2 regions of the Rahnella sp. BIGb0236 genome follow, and region 2 is predicted to be linked to the other one. Evidence: predicted binding sites of a transcription regulator. Region 2 holds the regulator's gene; the other holds the start of a gene.
The links. The regulator Fur, encoded in region 2, represses iron uptake genes when iron is present. The targets are predictions, from matches to a motif close to ATAATAATGAGAACNACTATCAA.
Positions count from the first base shown of each region.

Region 1: the regulator Fur is predicted to act here: its motif matches at 8,227-8,249, upstream of feoA (ferrous iron transporter A).

Region 1 covers NZ_SOAO01000004.1:299,598-310,356, forward strand. Annotated here, with positions in the region: gene EDF78_RS11045 (biotin-independent malonate decarboxylase subunit beta) at 1-34, shown strand, start outside; gene mdcE (biotin-independent malonate decarboxylase subunit gamma) at 31-846, shown strand; gene EDF78_RS11055 (AEC family transporter) at 1,036-1,998, shown strand; gene EDF78_RS11060 (malonate decarboxylase holo-ACP synthase) at 2,015-2,641, shown strand; gene mdcH (malonate decarboxylase subunit epsilon) at 2,669-3,604, shown strand; gene EDF78_RS11070 (DUF4160 domain-containing protein) at 3,705-3,944, shown strand; gene EDF78_RS11075 (DUF2442 domain-containing protein) at 3,928-4,194, shown strand; gene EDF78_RS11080 (LysR family transcriptional regulator) at 4,174-5,094, opposite strand; gene EDF78_RS11085 (FeoC-like transcriptional regulator) at 5,164-5,403, opposite strand; gene feoB (Fe(2+) transporter permease subunit FeoB) at 5,412-7,730, opposite strand; gene feoA (ferrous iron transporter A) at 7,818-8,042, opposite strand; gene EDF78_RS11100 (Tex family protein) at 8,457-10,759, opposite strand, start outside.
Region 2 covers NZ_SOAO01000002.1:366,755-377,513, forward strand. Annotated here, with positions in the region: gene ybfF (esterase) at 1-643, shown strand, start outside; gene ybfE (LexA regulated protein) at 906-1,187, shown strand; gene EDF78_RS05215 (methyl-accepting chemotaxis protein) at 1,263-2,927, opposite strand; gene fldA (flavodoxin FldA) at 3,349-3,876, shown strand; gene fur (ferric iron uptake transcriptional regulator) at 4,190-4,645, shown strand; gene chiQ (ChiQ/YbfN family lipoprotein) at 4,776-5,111, opposite strand; gene EDF78_RS05235 (OprD family outer membrane porin) at 5,125-6,546, opposite strand; gene glnS (glutamine--tRNA ligase) at 6,968-8,638, opposite strand; gene nagE (N-acetylglucosamine-specific PTS transporter subunit IIBC) at 8,830-10,759, opposite strand, start outside.

The sequences.
Region 1 (10,759 bases), on a different contig from region 2:
GGAAGCCTTGTTTAACCGGGAGGATCGCGCATGAGCAACGTAAATAACAACGCAGTCAGCCGGGGTGATTACTGGTTCGCTGAACTGACTAAAGACGCCACACCGGTTGCCGGTCTTTGCCCTTCCGTAAAAGCGGCTGACGGCAAAATGAATGACCAGCCTGTGCGTTTCATCGCCGTGGTGCCGGACAAAAATAACCAGTATCCGCGTGCTGCGGGCGGTGAAGTCGGTCTGCTCGAAGGCTGGAATCTGGCGAAAGTCGTCAACGACGTCATTGATGCCGACGCTGATGCCAGCACCAAACGCGCCATCGTGGCAGTGATTGACGTGCCAAGTCAGGCATACGGTCGTCGCGAAGAAGCATTCGGTATCCATCAGGCGCTGGCCGGTGCCGCAGGCGCTTACGCCAAAGCGCGTCTGGCCGGGCATCCGGTGGTCGGGCTGATTGTCGGCAAAGCGATGTCCGGTGCGTTTCTGGCGCACGGTTATCAGGCCAACAAACTGATCGCCTTCAAAAACAACGGCGTGATGATCCACGCGATGGGGAAAGAATCCGCCGCACGTATCACCTTACGTTCTGTGGACGCGCTGGAAAAACTGGCTGCCACCATTCCGCCGATGGCTTATGACATCGAAAACTACGCCACGCTGGGGCTGCTGTCGCAATTACTCGACATCGCTGACCCGGACAAGGCAACACCCGATGACATCAGCAGCGTAGAAAACGCTGTCTGGCAAAACATCCAGGACGCACGCAAAGAAGGCGTTAGCCTCAGCAACCGTCTGGGTGCGGAAAACCGCGCAAGTTCGCAGCGCGTTCGCCAGCAGATGCGTCAGGAATGGTAATTCGTTAACACTTTCAGTCTCAACCGGTAACGCACCTGCAAACAGCGTGACGCAGCCGCATTGCGGGTTCCCGCCCTGACATACCGTCCGGGCGAGGGCCTGCTGTTGTCTGCAACTGGACTGTCATACTAAAAAAACCATCGCACCGGCGCCGACTGAGCATTCATTTTTTGCCTCAGGAAAAACGCTATGACTTACGTAATATTGCACGCGCTTGCCCCTATTTTCGTCATCATGATCCTCGGTTTTTATGCCGGGAAAGCGAAAATGGTGGATAACCAGAATGTCTCTTTACTGAATATTTTCGTGATGGATTTTGCTTTACCCGCTGCGCTGTTTGCAGCAACCGTACAAACCCCGTGGGCGGGCATTGTGGAACAGTCGCCGCTGATTCTGGTGCTGGTTCTGGCGATGTGGATCACCTACGCGGCGATTTACTTTATTTGCACTAAAGTCTTCAAAAAGTCTCCGCAGGATGCGGCTGTGCTGACGCTGACCGTGGCACTGCCGAACTATGCGGCGCTTGGTTTGCCGATTCTGAGCAGCGTAATGGGCGATGCGCCGTCAACGTCACTGTCCGTCGCGGTGTCTATCGCCTGCGGTTCCGTGCTGATGACGCCGTTCTGCCTGCTGATCCTGGAACGTGAAAAAGCGCGTCTCAGTGGCGAAAATCAGGGGTCTTCTCTGGCACTGCTGCCGGTGCTGATGTGGCGTTCAGTGAAAAAACCGATCGTCTGGGCACCGTTGCTGGGCGTGATCCTGTCAGCGATTGGCATTAAAATGCCGGAAATTTTCCTGGCATCGATCAAGCCGCTGGGTCTGTCAGCGACCGCGTCTGCGCTGTTCCTGACTGGTGTGATCCTGTCAGCCCGTAAACTGAAAATTAACGGTCCGGTGTTGTTGTCTTGTGTGGCGAAAAACCTGATCCAGCCGTTTATCGCCTGGGGTCTGGTGCTGGCCTTTGGCCTGAGTGGTCAGGTGGCGGTGACCGCTATCCTGATGATTGCACTGTCTGCCGGTTTCTTCGGTATCGTGTTCGGTAACCGTTTTGGTGTGCAGTCTCCCGATGCCGAAGCGTCACTGCTGATCAGTTCCGTGTTGTGCATCGTGACCTTGCCGCTGTTTATCTCACTGACCGCTGCATTGCATTGATTTAAAAGGATTGAATATGTGTGACCCGCGTGCCCATGATTTTGTCTGGATCCGTGACCGCTCCGCGCTGCAAAGCGACGATGAATTACCCGCGTGGGTGAACACCGGCTGGCGCAGTTCGCTGCCGCTGGTGGTGCGTCGTGACCAGCGGGCTGACGGCGCAGTTCCGGTGGGCATTCGCGGCATGACCCGCATTCAGCGTGCCGCCGCCTGGGTCAGCCCGGCGGCGGTGGTGCGGGTCGTCACACCGGAATCACTGGTCAGCGACGTGAATGCGCTTTTGCACTCTCCGTTTGTGTCACAGCAACCGGTGCAGGCGCTGATTACGTTATGCAGTCTGCAACTGCCTTTCCCGTGGGGCGTGACGGGCAGTTGCGCCTACGCGCTGGCCAGTGACCTGCCGGTCATGCACGCCGACAGCGATCTCGATTTACTGGTGCGCTGCGACGCACCGGCGGATCCTTCTCAGTTTTCTGATTTTTACGACCAGCTTCAGCGGCTTCCCTGCCGCGCCGACGTTCAGATCACGACGCCGCAGGGGGGATTTGCCCTCAGCGAATGGCTGCGCGGCGGTGACATCATGCTGAAAACGGCGTCCGGCCCGGTGCTGGTGCGTGACCCGTGGCAATCGCCTGCAGGCTGATGCCTGCAAAAAGAAGCAAGGAGCACGATGAAAATCTTATTTACCTTCCCCGGACAAGGGCCGCAGGTGCCGCAGATGCTGCATCGCCTGCCGGATAATCCGCTTACGCATTCCCTCATCGGACAGGCCAGCCTCGCCCTCGGCGAAGACGTTCTGCTGCTCGATACCGCCGATGCCTTACGCTGCACCCGCGCGGTACAACTGTGTTTGCTGATTGCCGGTGTGGTCTGGGCGAAACAATGTCAGGCCGCAGGGATTGAGGCAGATTTTTGCAGCGGGCTGTCCATTGGCGCGTTTCCTGCCGCAGTGATTGCCGGTGCCCTCGACTTTGATGATGCCGTGCGTCTGGTTGCCCTGCGCGGTGAACTGATGCAACAGGCGTATCCGCAGGGCTTTGGCCTGTCGGCGATCACCGGACTGCGTCAGATGCAGGTTGAAGCGCTGGTGGCGCAGGTCAACAGCGCCACGACACCGGTGTATCTGGCGAATATTAACGCCGAAGACCAGCTGGTGATTGCGGGCAGCGACGCCGCGATGGCGCAGGTGATGCAACTTGCGAAAGGGCTGGGGGCGCAGAAAACGCATCAGCTGGCGGTCAGCGTGCCGTCACATTGCGCCCTGCTCGATGAGCCTGCGGCAAAACTGGTGGAGGCGTTTAAACAGATCCCCATTTCCCGTCCGGCCTGCGGCTATCTCAGCGGAACGACGGGGCGAGTTTACTGGCAGCCGGAGAAAATCGCCGACGATCTGGCGATGAACATGGCGCGCACCGTTAACTGGCGGGACGCGATGGTGGCGGCCTACCAGCGCGATGTCCGGCTGGCGATTGAAATGCCCCCTGGCGCGGTGCTGACCGGCCTGACCCGCCGTGCGATGGAGCAGGGCGAAGCGTTGTCTTTATGCCAGTCCGGCATGCAGGTTGCGGCACGTCTCGCAACACGGTTACGGGAAAACAAACGTTGATTAAAGGCATGATAGGTTGGTGATGCTACGGACTAAAAACCTTTCCTGCGTGAAAGGTTTTTTGTTTTTACCGGACCGTTCATACAGGGAAGTCACCGACATGCCAGTGATACTACGTTTTAAAAATTACCGTTTTTTCTTCTATTCCAATGAAGGAAACCCTCTTGAACCGCATCATATTCATGTAAGATCTGGTCAGAAAGAAGCCAAACTGTGGCTTTCGCCTGTCACCCTGTGTCGTCAGACAGGATTTTCTTCCAGAGAGGTCAGGGAAATCATAACGTTAACCAACGTTTATCAGACACTATTTCAAGGAGCATGGAATGAATATTTCGCCTAAGAGTGTTCGTTTTGATGAAAGTACAATGTGGGTGACTCTTGAAGATGGTCAGATCCTGACAGTGGCGTTGGCGCAGTTCCCCGTTCTGTTGAACGCAACACCCGAACAGCGTCAGGATTGCGAAACCAGTGCTTATGGTTTGCATTGGGATGCCCTTGATGAAGATATTTCTATTGAGGGCCTGATGGTGGGAAAGCCGATTGCTAAACCGGCTGTGCTTACCCATCTGTCAGCGCTTTCTGCTCGCTAGCGCATACATCCGGCTTTCAGCGGCGAGGGCGAGCAGGTTCGGATCGTGCTCGCGGCTGTGCGGGAAGACCAGCGAGATGGTCTGGCGCATCTGGTAGGCTTCGGCCAGGGGCAGTAACTTCACCGTATTTTCATACACGCCTTTCATCCTGCCGGGGATCAGCGTGTAACCGACACCCGCCTGTACCAGACTCAGCATTGAGAAAATATCGTTCACCCGCGTCACGATATCCGGCTCGAAACCGGCCACCTGAAAGGCTTCCTGAAAGCCGTGATAGGTGGCGAATCCTTCGGCCAGCGACACGAACTTCTTCTGTTTGAAATCACGTAAATCTGCGGTGCCTTCTGACGCCAGCTCTGCACTGGCCGGTGCGGCAAGAAAAATATCATCCTGAAACAGCGGCAGTTGATCGTAACGCTGGGCATCGACGGTCGAATCGCTGGTCGAAATCAGGATGGCATCCAGCTGACCGTCTTCCAGCTTGTGCAGCAAATCATTATTCGATCCCATCACCAGTTCCAGTTCAAGCTCCGGACGGCGCAGTTTCAGCCCCATGATCAGGCGCGGAATGGTTTCCAGTGTCAGCGAATATAAGGTGCCGACTTTCAGGCGTTTATCACCAAACCCGGCGGCGCGCTGGGTCGCCAGAATGCCGTGTTCCATTTGCTCAATCACCTGCGTGGCATGCTCCAGCAACGCTTCGGCGGCGGGCAACGGCAGCAGGTTACGGCCACGATGGATAAACAGCGGACAACGCAAACCTTCTTCCAGCGAATGCAGGGCGCGATGCACGCTGACGCTGCTCAGACCGAGTTGCTCGGCTGCGCGGGTGATATTTTGCTTTTCCATGTAAGCGAGAAAAATTTCGAGTTTACGGAAGGTAATTTCACTGTCGATCATGCAGGCTCCTGCGGCGCGTAAACGAGGAGTGATGATAGCCGCGACGCGGCTATCATGAAAGGCGTGGGTTCAGTGTTGCGTCAGCTGATAGCTGACCGTGAGGCACTTTTTACCGTCGGCGCAGCTTTTACAACTGCCGCTCAGACAGCTGTCATCGGCGTCGATCACTTCGGCTTTGCGCATGGCGACCAGCCGTTCAAGCATCGCCTGCACCAGCGGTTGTGGCGCGTTAAGCTGCTGGCTGAGCTGGCGGGCATCGGCCCGTCCGGCCAGTGCAAGACTGTCGCGCACCTGAATCAGACTGGTCATCGCATCTCCTAATGGCAGTCGCTGCCGGTGGCGGGTTCACAACAGGCCGCCACATTACGCGGTTGCAGGTGAACACTAACCCGGCTGCGGGCTTTGCGCAGGGCAGTCAGGATGATGGCATTGAAAATCAGCACGCAAAGGATAATGCCCGCGCTGTGAGCCGGATGGCTGCTGAACGTCGCCGCCTGATAGAACAGCGTGGCCAGCGAGTACGCCACATTCAGCCCCCAGAAGATGGAGAATGTCATCCAGCTGCGGCTGGTTTCACGGGCAATCGCCCCCATCACCGAGACGCAAGGCACGTAAAGCAGCACGAAAATCAGGTAGCTGTAAGCAGAAACCGCCGAGCCAAATTTGGTGCTCATCACGCCCATGGAGCTGACGCCCATTTCGCCGTCACCTTTGCTGGCTTCGATCGGGTTCGACAGCACGCTGAGGCTGAAGGTGTCTTTCAGGCCCTGCCAGGTTTCATTTACCGCGCCACCCAGTTCATCGAACAGGTTGAAACTGGCGGCATCGAACGCTTCATTATGGATATGTTCGGCGGTGTACAGGGTGTTCAGCGTACCGACCACCACTTCTTTCGCCATCGCACCGGTCACCAGACCGACGGTCGCCTGCCAGTTGTCAGAATGGACGCCCATCGGCGACAGCACTGGTGTCAGCACTTTACTGACCGACGCCAGCGCCGAGTCATTGATGTTATCCACGGCCTTGCCGCTGAACGAGAAGCTGTTCAGTGCACCGATGAAAATACTGGCGACAACGATCACCTTACCGGCACGCAGCACGAAGCCTTTCAGGCGTTGCCAGGTTTGCAGCAGCAGGCTTTTCAGGTGCGGAACGTGATAAACCGGCAGTTCCATCACAAACGGAGAGGCTTCGCCGCGCATGATGGTGTATTTCAGCAGCAGGCCGGTCAGGATGGCGACCACGATACCCAGCAGATACAGCGAGAACACCACGGACGCGCCTTTCTGCCCGAAGAAGGCTGCAGAGAATACCGCGAAAATCGCCAGCCGTGCGCCGCAGGACATAAACGGCGCCATCATTACGGTGATCAGACGTTCGCGCGGCGCATCCAGCGTACGGGCACCCATAATGGACGGCACGTTACAGCCGAAGCCGACGATCAGCGGCACGAAGGATTTACCCGGCAGACCGAGGGACTGCATCAGGCGGTCCATCACGAACGCGGCGCGCGCCATATAACCGGAGTCTTCAAGGAAGGACAGGAACAGATACATCATGCCGATTTGCGGCACCAGCGGCAGGACGGTGTTGATCCCGCCGCCAATGCCCTGCGCCAGGAAAATGGTCAGCCACTGCGGGAAGTGCAGGGTAAAACCAATCCACTGCATCCCCTGAATGAAAATCGCGGCTGAGCCGATATCGAAAATCGGTTGCAGTGCACCGCCGATATTGATCGCCAGCACGAACATCAGATACATCACCAACAGGAAGATCGGCACGCCGAGGAAACGGTTGAGGATCACGCGGTCCAGCGCCTGCGTTAGCTTGTTGGGCGCGGTGAGGTGCGAGTTACTGACGTCTGCGCAAAGCGCCGCAATGCTCTGATAACGCGCGTCGGCAATCAGCAGCGCCGGGTCTTCCAGCTTCTGCTCAGTCAGCCGGGCTTTCACCTCGGGCAGAAGTGCCTGCGCTTTGCCCGCATGCGTCTGGCTGTAAATATCCCCTTCCAGAATTTGCAGCGCCAGCCAGCGGCGCTGTTGCAGCGTCATGTCTTGCGGCATGTCAGCGGCCAGCACATCCACTTCCTGTTGCAGCACCGGGTGATATTTCACCCGTTCCAGCGCGGCCACTTGCGGCAACGGGTCGATGGCGGCTTTCAGCTCTTTGATGCCGCTGGCGCGGGTAGAAATCAGCGGCACGACAGGGCAACCCAGCCGCGCTGACAGCGCCGGGATATCAATATGGATGTTCTGGATTTTGGCGATATCGAGCATGTTCAGCGCCACGATACAGGGCACGCCCAGCTCGAGCAGTTGCAGAGTCAGGTACAGATTGCGCTCAAGGTTTGAGGCATCCACCACGTTGATCATCAGATCTGCGTCGCCGCTCAGAATGTAATGGCAGGCAATTTGCTCATCGAGCGAGGTTTGCTCGGAAATGGTGGTCAGGGAATAGGTGCCCGGTAAATCTACCAGCGTAATCTGATGGTCTGCGGTGGCGAACTGGCCTTCTTTGCGCTCGACCGTGACACCGGCCCAGTTACCTACACGCTGGCGGGAACCTGTTAACTGATTGAAGAGTGTGGTCTTGCCTGAATTGGGATTACCAATCAGGCCGATCGTTAATGGTTTCATACGATAAAGTCTACGTGTCAGAAAGGGTAAACAGGCAAGCCAAAGGGCTGCCCCAAAAAATGAACTGCCAAAGGCCTGATGTGAGGATCAGGCCAGCATCTCGAGCTGGAGGAGATCGAGGTCTTTTCTGCGGACGACGAGACTGGTGCGGCGGGTTTCGATTTGTACCGGATCGCCCATCGGCGCAACGCGGATGATGTTAAAAAAGGACCCCGGTAGCATCCCGAGGGACAGCAGTTTCTGACGGTAGGCCGGGCTGATTTCGTGTGAAAAGCCGGTAATTTTATAAGCACGTTTTGATTGAAGTTGCATAGTTCCTCGCGAGGCGATCAGGCATTAAGGGTGACGGCGCCTGGATATTGTGCGCCGTGCGTCCCTGCCCGGTGATGTCGCTGGCTGGCGATATATGTGGCTAAAATTATTGCTCAGAAATTGTCCCTGGTGCGAAATTGCCGGCCTGTGGCTGGCGGCGTAGTGAATACGCAAAGAAGTACAAACGAAAATAGTTATCATAATTAGTACGCGTAGTGAGACAAAAGAGAAGAGGCGAACCTCTTCGCGGGTATCTCCACCGCGACGCTATCCTATGCCTGCCAAAGCCCCGATTTATTGATTTACCTCAGTGATTGATTCATTAGGATAGAGTTTAAAAAGTGTCGAAAAAAGATACATAAAAAAAGCCGCTGATTTTCAGCGGCTTTCATAACGCGGAGGGAAAAACAAAAATTAGCGTTTTTTGCCGAGGGCAGCCGCCAGCGCATCCGCCATGGCATTATTGCCTGCTGGCGCGGCATTGCGGCCCGCAGGTTTGTTCGGAGAATGGCGTTTCTGGTTGTCGCGGGCATCTGACGCTGGCGCGGAAGAACGGCGGGCAGGCGCTTCGCCCGGCTGCTCATCCAGTCGCATGGTCAGCGCGATACGTTTGCGTTGCAGATCGACTTCCATCACTTTGACTTTGACGATATCGCCGGCTTTCACCACGGTATGCGGATCTTCCACGAACTTGTTCGCCAGTGACGAGATGTGAACCAGACCGTCCTGATGCACGCCGATATCCACAAACGCGCCGAAGTTAGTGACGTTGGTGACCGAGCCTTCAAGGATCATGCCCGGCATCAGGTCATTCATGGTTTCGACACCTTCGGCAAAGGTCGCGGTTTTGAACTCAGGACGCGGATCGTGCCCCGGTTTTTCCAACTCTTTGATGATGTCGGTGACTGTCGGCACGCCGAACTGTTCGTCCGTGAATTCACTGGCTTTCAGGCCGCGCAGCACATTCGAATCGCCCATCAGTTCTTTCAGCGCCAGCTGCGTCGCAGCCAGAATGCGTTCGACCACCGGATAGGTTTCCGGGTGAACCGTGGAGGCATCAAGCGGGTTGTCGCCGTGGTTGATACGCAGGAAGCCCGCGCACTGTTCAAAAGCTTTCGGCCCCAGACGGCTGACTTTCAGCAACTGTTCGCGATTGCGGAACTGGCCGTTTTCGTCACGCCAGTTAACGATATTCTGCGCCATCATACGGGTCAGACCGGCCACGCGGGTCAGCAGCGGAACAGACGCGGTATTCAGATCCACGCCGACGGCGTTTACGCAGTCTTCCACCACGGTATCGAGTTTTTTCGCCAGCTGAGACTGACTGACATCGTGCTGATACTGGCCGACACCGATAGATTTCGGGTCGATTTTCACCAGCTCGGCCAGCGGATCCTGCAAGCGACGCGCAATGGAAACGGCACCACGAATGGACACATCCAGATCCGGGAATTCCAGCGCCGCCAGTTCGGACGCGGAATACACCGACGCACCGGCTTCACTGACAATCACTTTCTGCGCTTTTACCGCCGGGAACTGTTTTTGCAGTTCGAGGAAGAAACGCTCGGTTTCGCGGGACGCCGTACCGTTCCCGATCGCCACCAGTTCGACGTTATGTTTGATACACAGTGCGGCAACCTGTTGCGCGGCTTTCGCGGACTGACCGGTATGGGGATAAACGGTATCGATATCCACCAGTTTGCCGGTGTTATCCACAACGGCGACTTTCACACCGGTACGTAAACCCGGATCGAGGCCCATGGTGGCGCGCATACCGGCCGGTGCGGCCATCAGCAGATCGTGCATGTTGCGGGCAAAGACGTTAATCGCTTCATCTTCGGCGCGTTCGCGCACGGTGCCCATCAGCTCGGTTTCGAGGTGCAGCAATACTTTGATGCGCCACGTCCAGTTAACCACCGCACGACGCCAGACGTCGGCAGGCGCATTGTTCAGACGCAGACCCAGATGATCAATGATCAGCTGTTCGGCATAACTCTCTTTCGGCGGCTCATCGTGCTGCGGATCGGCATTCAGCGCCAGCTGCAATACGCCTTCGTTGCGGCCACGGAACATCGCCAGCGCACGGTGCGATGGCACCTGAGAAATCGGTTCGTGGTGATCGAAATAGTCGCGGAATTTCGCGCCTTCCTGCTCTTTGCCTTCCACCATGCGGGAAGTGAGATGGGCATTTTTCCACAGATAATCACGGACTTTCGCCAGCAGCGATGCATCTTCGGCAAAGCGTTCCATCAGAATGTAGCGCGCGCCATCCAGCGCCGCTTTGGTATCGGCCACGCCTTTACCGGCATCAACGAATGTGGCAGCGGTCGCTTCCGGCTCGTTTTGCGGATCGTTCCACAGCAGTTCGGCCAGCGGTTCCAGACCGGCTTCGATGGCGATCTGACCACGGGTGCGGCGCTTCGGTTTAAACGGCAGATACAGGTCTTCCAGCTCGGTTTTGCTCAGCGTGGTGTTGATGGCTTTCGCCAGATCGTCGCTGAGTTTGCCCTGTTCTTCGATGGATTTGAGGATGGTCTGGCGGCGGTCTTCCAGCTCCCGCAGATAACCCAGACGGGTGTCCAACTGACGCAGCTGGGTATCATCCAACCCACCGGTGACTTCCTTACGATACCGCGCAATAAAGGGCACGGTATTACCTTCATCCAGCAGACGCACCACGGAAGCAACCTGCTCCGGGCGAACCTGCAATTCACTTG
Region 2 (10,759 bases):
GCATAACGTGTTACAGGTCGATTTGCGTAATCACGGTCAGTCAGGACGCGCCGGCGAGATGTCTTATGCCGCCATGGCGCAGGATTTAGTGGAAACGCTGGATGAGGTGGGTTTCCAAAAAATCATCGTTATCGGTCACTCAATGGGCGGAAAAGCGGCAATGGCGCTGACGGCGCTGATCCCTGATCGCATCGAAAGGCTGATCGCCATTGATGTCGCGCCGGTGGATTACCACGTGCGCCGTCATGATGAGATTTTTGCGGCAATTAACGCGGTAACCGACGCCGGACTCCGCGACCGCACCTCAGCCACTGAGTGTATGCGTGAGTATATAAAGGAAGACGGCGTGATCCAGTTCCTGCTGAAATCGTTCCAGCAGGGAGAATGGCGTTTCAACGTGCCGGTGCTGCTGAGTGAATACGACACCATTACCGGCTGGGAAGAGGTGCCACCGTGGGATCATCCGGCGCTGTTTATCCGTGGCGGTTTATCGCCGTATGTGCAGGATGAATATCGCGATGCGATTGCCCGCCAGTTCCCGCAGGCCAAAGCGCATGTGGTGGCGGGAGCGGGTCATTGGGTGCACGCCGAAAAACCCGATGCGGTGCTGCGCGCTGTGCATCGTTTCATCGATGCAGCCTGAGGTTTAACATCCTGGGGATAAATTGTGCAAAAAGTCTGCACAACTTAGGAAGTTATCATGAAATCAGGGCAATCAGGCGTTGTGAACCCCAGGCGCGCCAGTGTATGATTGCGCGCTATAATTTTGCCACCCCGTTTTACTCACTGTGAGTCGCGGGGGGTAAATTGGGTCAGGGTTTCTTAGCCCGAAATGTGTGAAACGCTCGTCAGGAACCGGCTTGCCGTTTTCCGATGTAAAAACTTCCCTGGTTGTACCGCTACCTATGGCAAAAGAACAACTGGATCGCACGACGATTGATCTGTTCGCAGATGACCGCCGTCCTGGGCGTCCAAAAACAAATCCGCTATCCCGTGATGAACAGCTCAGGATCAATAAGCGCAACCAGTTACGCCGCGATAAAGCGAGCGGCCTGCGTCGCGTGGAGCTGAAAATGAACGCCGATGCTGTTGATATGCTCAATAAGCTGGCAGAAGAACGCAATATCAGTCGTAGCGAATTGATTGAAGAGATGCTGCTGTCGCATCTTAACGGTCATGAAGGCTGATTGAAAACGGGTAACCCTCTCAGGCTACCCGTTTGTTTTTTCTTAACTATTCCACGCTAACGCTTTTCTTTCCCCTCAGAACGTTTCCCAGTTTTCAGCACTTTTCGCCGAAAGCATGCCGGTATCCGGACGCAATAATGGCGCAGAAATTGACTTCGCCGGACGCGATCCGACGCTGGTCACGCTGTCTTTCAGCTTGAACGTGGCGACAGCGTTGTTCAGCAATGACGCCTGTTCTTCCAGTGAAACCGCAGCCTGCGATGCCTGTTCCACCAGCGCGGCGTTCTGCTGCGTCACGCTGTCCATTTCAGTGACGGCCACCGCCACCTGGCTGATGCCTTTGCTTTGTTCATCAGACGCAGACGCGATTTCCGCCATGATATCGGTGACGTGCGTAATGGAACGCACCACTTCATTCATGGTCTGACCGGCGTTTTCAACCAGCCGCGAACCGCTGTCGACGCGGGAAACCGATTCGCTGATCAGCTGCTCGATTTCCTTCGCCGCCTGCGCACTGCGCTGTGCCAGATTGCGCACTTCGCTGGCGACCACCGCAAAACCCCGTCCCTGCTCGCCCGCACGCGCGGCTTCGACCGCGGCGTTCAGCGCCAGAATGTTGGTCTGGAAAGCGATGCTGTTAATGACCGACGTGATTTCGGCAATTTTCTTCGAGCTGCCGGAGATGTCTTTCATGGTGCTGACCACATCCGCGACGATATTCCCGCCGCGCTGCGCGGTACCGGAGGCTTCAATCACCAGCTGGCTGGCGTGATGCGCGTTATCGGCATTGTGTTTCACGGTAGCGGTCAGTTCTTCCATGCTGGCGGCGGTTTCTTCCAGCGCCGAGGCCTGTTCTTCTGTACGGGAAGACAGATCGTTGTTACCGGCTGAAATCTCTGACGCGCCCTGATAAATGTGGTTGGTACAGTTACGGATGGTTTGGACGGTATTCACCAGACTCAGCTGCATTAAGTTCAGCAACGGGATCAGCTTACCGGCACAGTTTTTACCGAACTCTTCCAGATAATGCGTCAGGTCGCCGCTGGCGATCACCGCGAAATGGTCGCGGATTTGATCCAGTGGTCTCACCAGCGCCATCACCAGATAACGGTCGGTCAGGAGTAAAATCACCAGCCCGATACCAAACGCCGTCAGCAAAATCACTTTGCCGATGGAGGTCAGATGGGTCGATTGACGTTGCGCCGCATCGAAATCAACGGCGATCTGGCCGCTGACGTTTTCCATGGACGCGCCAAAGCTGCGGCTCAGCGCAGGGACGGTTGAATTGGCGAGCTGGTTATAAGTCCCGATATCCTTGCTGCTCGCGGCGGCAAATAACGGCGTGACGCCCTGGGTGATCAGGTTGTCCCAGTTAGTGCTCAGTTCCTGAACGGCGGCTTCTTCCAGACCTGGATGCGGCGCTGTTTTAAAACTGGCCAGCGCCTGCGTCAGTCCGTCGAGGGATTGTTTCGCGGTATCAAAAATTTCCGGCCCTTTTGATGGGTCGGCCTGAAGCTGTGCGACGGCGCGGCTCAGGCGCGTCACGGTACGAAAATACTGATCATTACCTTTGTTGATCAGCGCCATATTGTTGACCAGCTCGGTACTGTTTTTGGTATTTTGCGTCAGCGTGTCAAGTGAGGAGACGGTGTAAAGGGAAACACCGGCCCACATGACGCAGAAGATGCCAAGAATCGTTAATAATGCGGCCCTGATGGTGATATTTTTTAAAAACTGCACGATATGCCTCTCTCGAAACAGGACTGTTTCTGGTCTGAGGATTGACGGGGATGCGGAGAATCAAGACAGGTAACCAGCAGGCAAGTGCCCCAGGACATGTTTGAACACCTCTCCGGGCATCGATTTCTTTATTATGTTGAGATTGCTCTCGCATCATCTATCGGCGGGATGTGCTCGAAATTTAGTATTGTGTCGACTTATTTCTCAACTTTGCTTTTAACCTCAATAAGTTTGAGGTTTATTGGCGGTTTTGGAAAACACACAAAGGCGATAACACTTTAAAATATTGCCCGATAAACTTATTTCCCAGTCAAGAAGGCGGCCGGAAGCATATTCTCCGCCTCGCGAGTTTGCTATCATCTGCATTATTATTGCCTGCGATGCAGGGCACTTCATTTAGAACAAGAGGTTAGGTAATCTTATGGCCGTTGTAGGTATCTTCTTTGGATCCGATACAGGTAACACCGAAAACATCGCAAAAATGATCCAGAAGCAATTGGGTAAAGATGTTGCAGAGGTGCATGACATTGCGAAGAGCAGCAAAGAGGATCTGGAAAAATTCGATATTTTGCTGATCGGCATTCCAACCTGGTATTACGGTGAAGCGCAGTGTGACTGGGACGACTTTTTCCCAACGCTGGAAGAGATAGATTTCGAAGGTAAGTTGGTCGCGCTGTTTGGTTGTGGCGATCAGGAAGACTATGCCGAATATTTCTGCGATGCACTGGGTACCGTGCGCGACATCATTGAGCCACGCGGCGCGGTGATTGTCGGTCACTGGCCAACCGAAGGTTACCACTTCGAAGCATCCAAAGGCCTGGCAGACGATAAGCACTTCATTGGGCTGGCAATTGACGAAGACCGTCAGCCAGAACTGACCAACGAACGTGTTGATGCCTGGGTAAAACAGATCACAGAAGAACTCAGCCTTTCTGAAATTATTGGCTAAAAACCCTGTTGGCCCTGAGGATTTATTCTACAATTGAAGGGCCAAACTATTACTGAAATTAACAATTTAACTGCTACAAAATTGTAACTTTCAGTCGTATCAAGGTACACTGAGTTCATCTGTTTTTTCTATCGATCAAGTCGTTGCATTCCAAATGTGACCGGCACTTTGTGATCTTTATTAACAGGCTGTCGTTGACGAGAATTGGCACATTTGCGTTAAACGAAGAGACTATACGAATAATTTTGTGCCGCCGATGCCACAGGCTGCATGCCTCAACTTGATTAGCACATAGTAACAGGACTGAATCCGCATGACTGACAACAACACCGCACTGAAGAAAGCCGGCTTAAAAGTCACGCTTCCGCGCCTCAAAATCCTGGAAGTGCTGCAAGCGCCGGAAGGTCATCACGTTAGTGCGGAAGATCTTTACAAGCAACTGATTGATATGGGTGAAGAAATTGGCCTGGCGACGGTTTACCGCGTTCTGAACCAGTTTGACGACGCCGGTATTGTCACCCGTCATAACTTCGAAGGCGGCAAGTCCGTATTCGAACTGACCCAGCAACATCACCATGACCACCTGATCTGTCTGGATTGTGGCCGTGTGATTGAATTCCGTGACGAATATATTGAAGGTCGTCAGCGTGAGATTGCTAAGAAACATGGCATCAAACTGACCAACCACAGTCTGTATTTGTACGGCCACTGTGAAGCAGGCGACTGCCGTGAAGATGACTCTTTGCATAACGATAAACCTGCGCTGTAATCTGCACGGGCTTTGACTAAATTAACCGCTGAAAAGCGGTTTTTTTATGTCTGCAATCTGGCAGAGGGCAGAGGCAAAAAACCCCGGCAAGCCGGGGTTTTGATTTCTGCATCCGTGTTCTGGTGTTGAGTTACTTTTCCGGTGCGTTATTCGCTCTGATTTCCTGCCAGATTTTCCCGCAATCGGCGGCAAAGGCCTGACCGTTTCCGGTTTTACGGGCGGTAAGGCAGCGCTGATAATCCACCACGCGCACTGTCTCCTGTTCTGCAAATTGCTGGTGTGCTTTTTCCTGTTTCAGCTTGTTGAGCATCACCTGACAGGATGCCAGTTTGTCCGCATCGCCTTCCGCCGTATTAATACAGGTCCGGTAATCTTCCCGCGTTTTGGAGATTTCTGCCTGATCAGCGGTAGGTGCACAACCGGCCAGAAGCACGGACGACATCACAATCATCAGTAATTTATTCATCGACATAACGACCTCAGAAAATAGTGAATGGAGCGATGACAATGAATTTCACGTCTTTTTCATCCTGGAATATGTTGCCGTACCCGCCACTCCAGCTCGGAAGATCAGAGTGGTTGTCGTATTGGGTGTAATGCAGTTTGAACAGCGTCCCTTTGGCGCGCCCTTCCTGAATGGTATACAGCGCATCCAGACTCCAGGCGCTTTCTTTCAGGCGCTGGCTCTGATCGTAGGCCGCATTGGTGCTCGGTTTGGCATCCCACGCATAGACGTACGAACCACCGACCGCGAAGCCCGGCAGATCCCATTTCGCCAGATCATAAAGCACGCCGGCATACACGGCTTTCTCACCGTTGGCGTTGAAGTCAGAACGGTTATCCCACCACACGTCAAGACGACCGTTTGAAGAGGAATAGGTCGGGGTCATACGTTGCAGGAAGTAACCCTGATTCCCTTCGGCCTTCACCATCGTCCCTTCCAGACGCCAGTTAAACTGACCGGTGGTATAGCCGAAAGTCAGCGCCTGCAGCCATGCCAGTCCGTCATACAGACTGTTCGGATCATTCTTGTCACTGATGCGATCTTCTGCACCATAGAACTGATAGCTGGTGGTCAGCGGATTGCCCATCAGATCAATTTTGTAAGAGGCCTTGGCAAAGTACTGGTCAACATAACTTTCAGCCTGACCAAATGCGCCTTCCAGCACGAAATCATTTTTAAAATCGTATTTCGCCCCGACCGAGTGAAGATAAGAAACGCCGGTCTTTTTGTCATTCTGGCGGAAATCATCCATTTCCAGATGCCACGGGGATTTGTATTCGTCGGTCCACATGTAGGAGAAGCTCAACTCACCCGGATCACCGAAATCATGTTTATATCCGGCTTCCGCACCGCGATAGGTTCCCGGCATAAAGCTCCAGTGTGGCGCGATCAGCGTTTGTCCGGTGGGCTGAATGTAACCCGCATGTCCCCAGAATCCGCCGTATTTGAATTTACCGGCGGCCTTATACAGGCTGATGCCGCTTTTATCGCCGGAATAATCTTCGTCGTACGCGCGGTTGCTGTTGGAGAAGGCGATTTCGTTGGGGTGTCCGCTCTCGCTGCTTTCGGCCATTTCAATTGCCGTGAAAGCGGCGATATCAATACCAAACATGTCCCAGGCATAGCCGGAAGAAAAGTCGAGGTTCAGGTTAGCGGTAGAATGGGAAAGGTTGGTTGTATAGTCTTTGTAGCTGTCACTCGCCGGATCCATGTCCTTGCGGTCACGTTGACGCTGCCAGTAATACACGCCGCCGGTCAGCGTTGAATCATCAATAAAACCTGCCGCGTTGGCATCTTCAGCGAACATCATTCCGCCACCCAGTAAGGTGCCGGCCAGGGAATATATCGCAGGTTTCAGGTAAGCCGATCCCCTGCCCCTGTTACGGTGCTTGTGCATAGAGATTCCTCATGTTGACTAAAAAAACGAGCAAAACCCAAACGGGTATAAAAAGCGGCCGCCAGAGGCGTAACCGTATAAAACAGGTTTAGAATATTTTTCGCGACGCGAATTATCAATGAGTAATTCATCATTGATCGCCGAAATATGACAAAGTGCACATAAAGATGAAAAAGTGTTACAGAGGGTCTCAGGAAAGAATTAAAGCAGTGGATTAACTGAATAAATAACTAAAACAAGCAATTAAATAAAATAACCCTACAGTTTAAACGTTTCAGCAATACAACAGCTCGCGCTACATCGTTTAAAAAGCAAGCATAGGAAATACATTAATTCGCGACGAGAAACAAAACCCATTACGATTATCACAGGCAAAAAAAAACGCAGCCGGAGCTGCGTTTTATCATCTGACACTGAAGGCTTACACGACGGGTTTGCTTTCCCAGGTATCACGCAGGCCAACGGTACGGTTAAACACCAGATGTTCAGCGCTTGAGTAGCGGCTGTCGGCGCAGAAGTAACCTTCACGCTCGAACTGCAGGCTGATTTCAGCCTGTGCAGCCACCAGTGATGGCTCCACGAAACCGTGGGAAATCACCAGAGATTCCGGGTTGATGGTGGTCAGGAAATCTTCTGCCTGACCCGGGTTGGCGACGCTGAACAGACGGTCATACAGGCGGAACTCCGCCGGTTTGCCTTCTGACGCCGAAACCCAGTGGATCACGCCTTTCACCTTGCGGCCATCGGCAGGATCTTTGCTCAGTGTATCGATATCGTAAGAACAGAAGATCGTGGTGATATTGCCTTCTGCATCTTTCTCGATACGTTCTGCTTTGATCACATACGCATTGCGCAGACGCACTTCTTTGCCGAGCACCAGACGCTTGTATTGCTTGTTCGCTTCTTCGCGGAAATCTGCCTGATCGATATAAATCTCACGGGTAAATGGCACTTCGCGGGTGCCCATTTCCGGTTTGCTCGGGTGGTTCGGCATTTTCACCCTCTGCACGTCATCACCGGTAAAGTTTTCAATGATCACTTTAACCGGATTGATCACCGCCATGGCGCGCGGTGCGTTTTCGTTCAGATCGTCACGGATACAGGATTCCAGCGCCATCATTTCGACGTTGTTGTCTTGCTTGGTGACGCCGATACGACGGCAGAATTCACGGATAGACGCGGCGGTGTAACCACGACGACGCAGACCTGAAACGGTCGGCATACGCGGGTCGTCCCAGCCTTCCACAATCTTCTCGGTCACCAGCTGGTTCAGCTTACGCTTAGACATGATGGAGTACTCGAGATTCAGACGGGAGAACTCGTACTGACGCGGGTGGCATGGAATGGAGATGTTATCCAGAACCCAGTCGTACAGACGACGGTTGTCCTGGAATTCCAGCGTACACAGCGAATGGGTGATCCCTTCCAGCGCATCGGAAATGCAGTGGGTGAAATCGTACATCGGATAGATGCACCATTTTTTGCCGGTCTGGTGGTGTTCTGCAAACTTAATACGGTACAGAACCGGATCGCGCATCACGAAGAAAGGCGACGCCATATCGATTTTTGCACGCAGACAGGCAGCCCCTTCGGCAAATTCACCGTTACGCATTTTCTCAAACAGCGCGATGTTCTCTTCCACTGAACGGTCACGGTACGGGCTGTTTTTGCCCGGAGACGTCAGCGAGCCGCGGTATTCACGGATCTGATCCGGTGACAGTTCGTCAACGTACGCCAGACCTTTGTTGATCAGTTCCAGCGCATAAGCGTGCAGTTGATCAAAATAGTCTGAAGAGTAGTGAATATCACCGCTCCAGTCGAAACCTAACCACTGGACGTCGTGTTTGATCGACTCAACGAATTCGATGTCTTCTTTTGCCGGGTTGGTATCGTCAAAACGCAGGTTGCACTGCCCCTGATAGTCTTGCGCAATGCCGAAGTTCAGGCAGATAGATTTCGCATGACCGATATGCAGATAGCCATTTGGCTCAGGCGGGAAACGGGTATGAACGGTATTGTGTTTCCCGGTCGCCAGATCTTCATCAATAATCTGACGGATAAAATTTGTTGGGCGGGCTTCAGCCTCACTCATTGTGCAATTCCTCTACGCAACATTGACTCTACGGATAACCGCTTATGTTCCAACAAGCCACGTCGGGAAACAACCGTTAGTTGCATAAAATCGTGGTTATCTCTGTGCCGTCTGTTCTGAAACAATAAAAAACGGGAAGAGATCGCTCTCTTCCCGTCAGGGGACTTTTCAATGTCAGCCGTTCAGAGACGTTATTTGCCCTGAATGTCGAACAGCTTGCTCTGACCGGCGACCACAGAACCGCTGGCCAGCGCAGTCACACCGGTGTAATCATCAATATTGCTGACCACCACAGGGCTGATCATTGAGCGCGCGTGAGCGTTCAGGTAATCCAGATCCAGCTCGAGAACAGGCTGTCCGGCAGTGACCGTGGCCCCTTCTTCGACCAGGCGGGTAAAGCCCTGACCGTTCAGCGCAACGGTATCAATCCCCATATGCACCACGATTTCAGCACCGGAAGTGGTTTCCAGGCAGAACGCGTGATTGGTGTTGAAGATTTTCACCACGGTACCGGCAGCAGGCGCTACCACGATTTTATCCGTCGGACGAATGGCCACGCCATCACCCACCGCTTTGCTGGCAAAGGCTTCATCAGGGACCTGATCCAGCGCCACGATGTCACCGGTGACCGGCGATACCAGCGTTTCTGCCACGGTTTTCACGCTGTTGGGTACAGCCTGAGGCTTGATTTCAGACACTGGCGCAGCCGGCGTCGCAGTAGCCGCAGCAATCGGGCCTGCATTCAATGCCGTACGCATCGCACCGGCAATGATTTCAGCACGGGTACCGACAATCACCTGCACGCTTTGCTTGTTCAGGCGGATAACCCCTGAAGCACCCAGACGTTTAGCCAACCCGTCATTCACCAGCGCGGAGTCTTTCACGTTCAGGCGCAGGCGGGTGATACAGGCATCAATACCGGTGAGGTTTTCTGAACCGCCGATGGCACTGATATAACGACGTGCCAGAGCAACCGTTTCGTCGCCTTTATTGCCCGCAGATTCCACATCAACGTCATAACCGTCAGTTTCGTCACCGGCAACCGCCAGCTCACGACCCGGCGTCAGCAGGTTGAATTTCTGAATGGTGAAACGGAACACCACATAGTAAATCACGAAGAACACCAGACCCTGAGGGATCAGCATGTACCAGTGAGTCGCCAGCGGGTTACGGGAAGACAGCACCATATCCACCAAACCTGCGCTGAAGCCGAAACCGGCAATCCAGTGCATGCTTGCGGCGATGAAGACCGAAATACCGGTCAGCACGGCGTGGATAACATACAGAACCGGCGCAACGAACATGAAGGAGAATTCCAGCGGTTCGGTGATACCCGTGAAGAAGGAAGCGAAAGCGGCAGCCATCATGATACCGGCAACTTTTGCCTTGTTTTCAGGACGTGCGCAGTGGTAAATCGCCAGCGCCGCACCCGGAAGACCGAACATCATGATCGGGAAGAAGCCCGCCTGATAACGACCGGTGATACCCACAACCGCTTTACCTGCCTGGATAGATTCCTGGCCGCCAAGGAAGTTAGGGATGTCGTTAATGCCTGCCACGTCAAACCAGAACACGGAGTTCAGGGCGTGATGCAGACCGACCGGGATCAGTAAACGGTTGAAGAAAGCATAGATACCGGCACCGGCAGAACCGAGTTGCTGGATGTGCTCACCGAAGGTCACCAGACCGTTGAAGATCAGAGGCCAGACATACATCAGAATGAAGGCAACGATGATCATCAGGAAAGAGGTGAGGATCGGCACCAGACGACGACCGCTGAAGAAAGACAACGCTTTCGGCAACTCAACGTGGCTGAAGCGGTTGTACAACTCAGCGGAAATGATACCGACTAAGATACCGACGAACTGGTTATTGATTTTACCAAATGCCGCCGGCACCTGGTCTAACGGGATCTTCTGAATCATTGACACGGCTGCTGGCGAACACAGCGTGGTCAGCACCAGGAAACCGACAAAACCGGTCAGTGCAGCCGCACCGTCTTTGTCTTTGGACATGCCATACGCCACACCGATCGCAAACAGTACGGACATGTTTTCGATGATAGCGGAACCCGATTTAATGAAAAATGCCGCCAGTGCATTGTCTCCACCCCAGCCCACA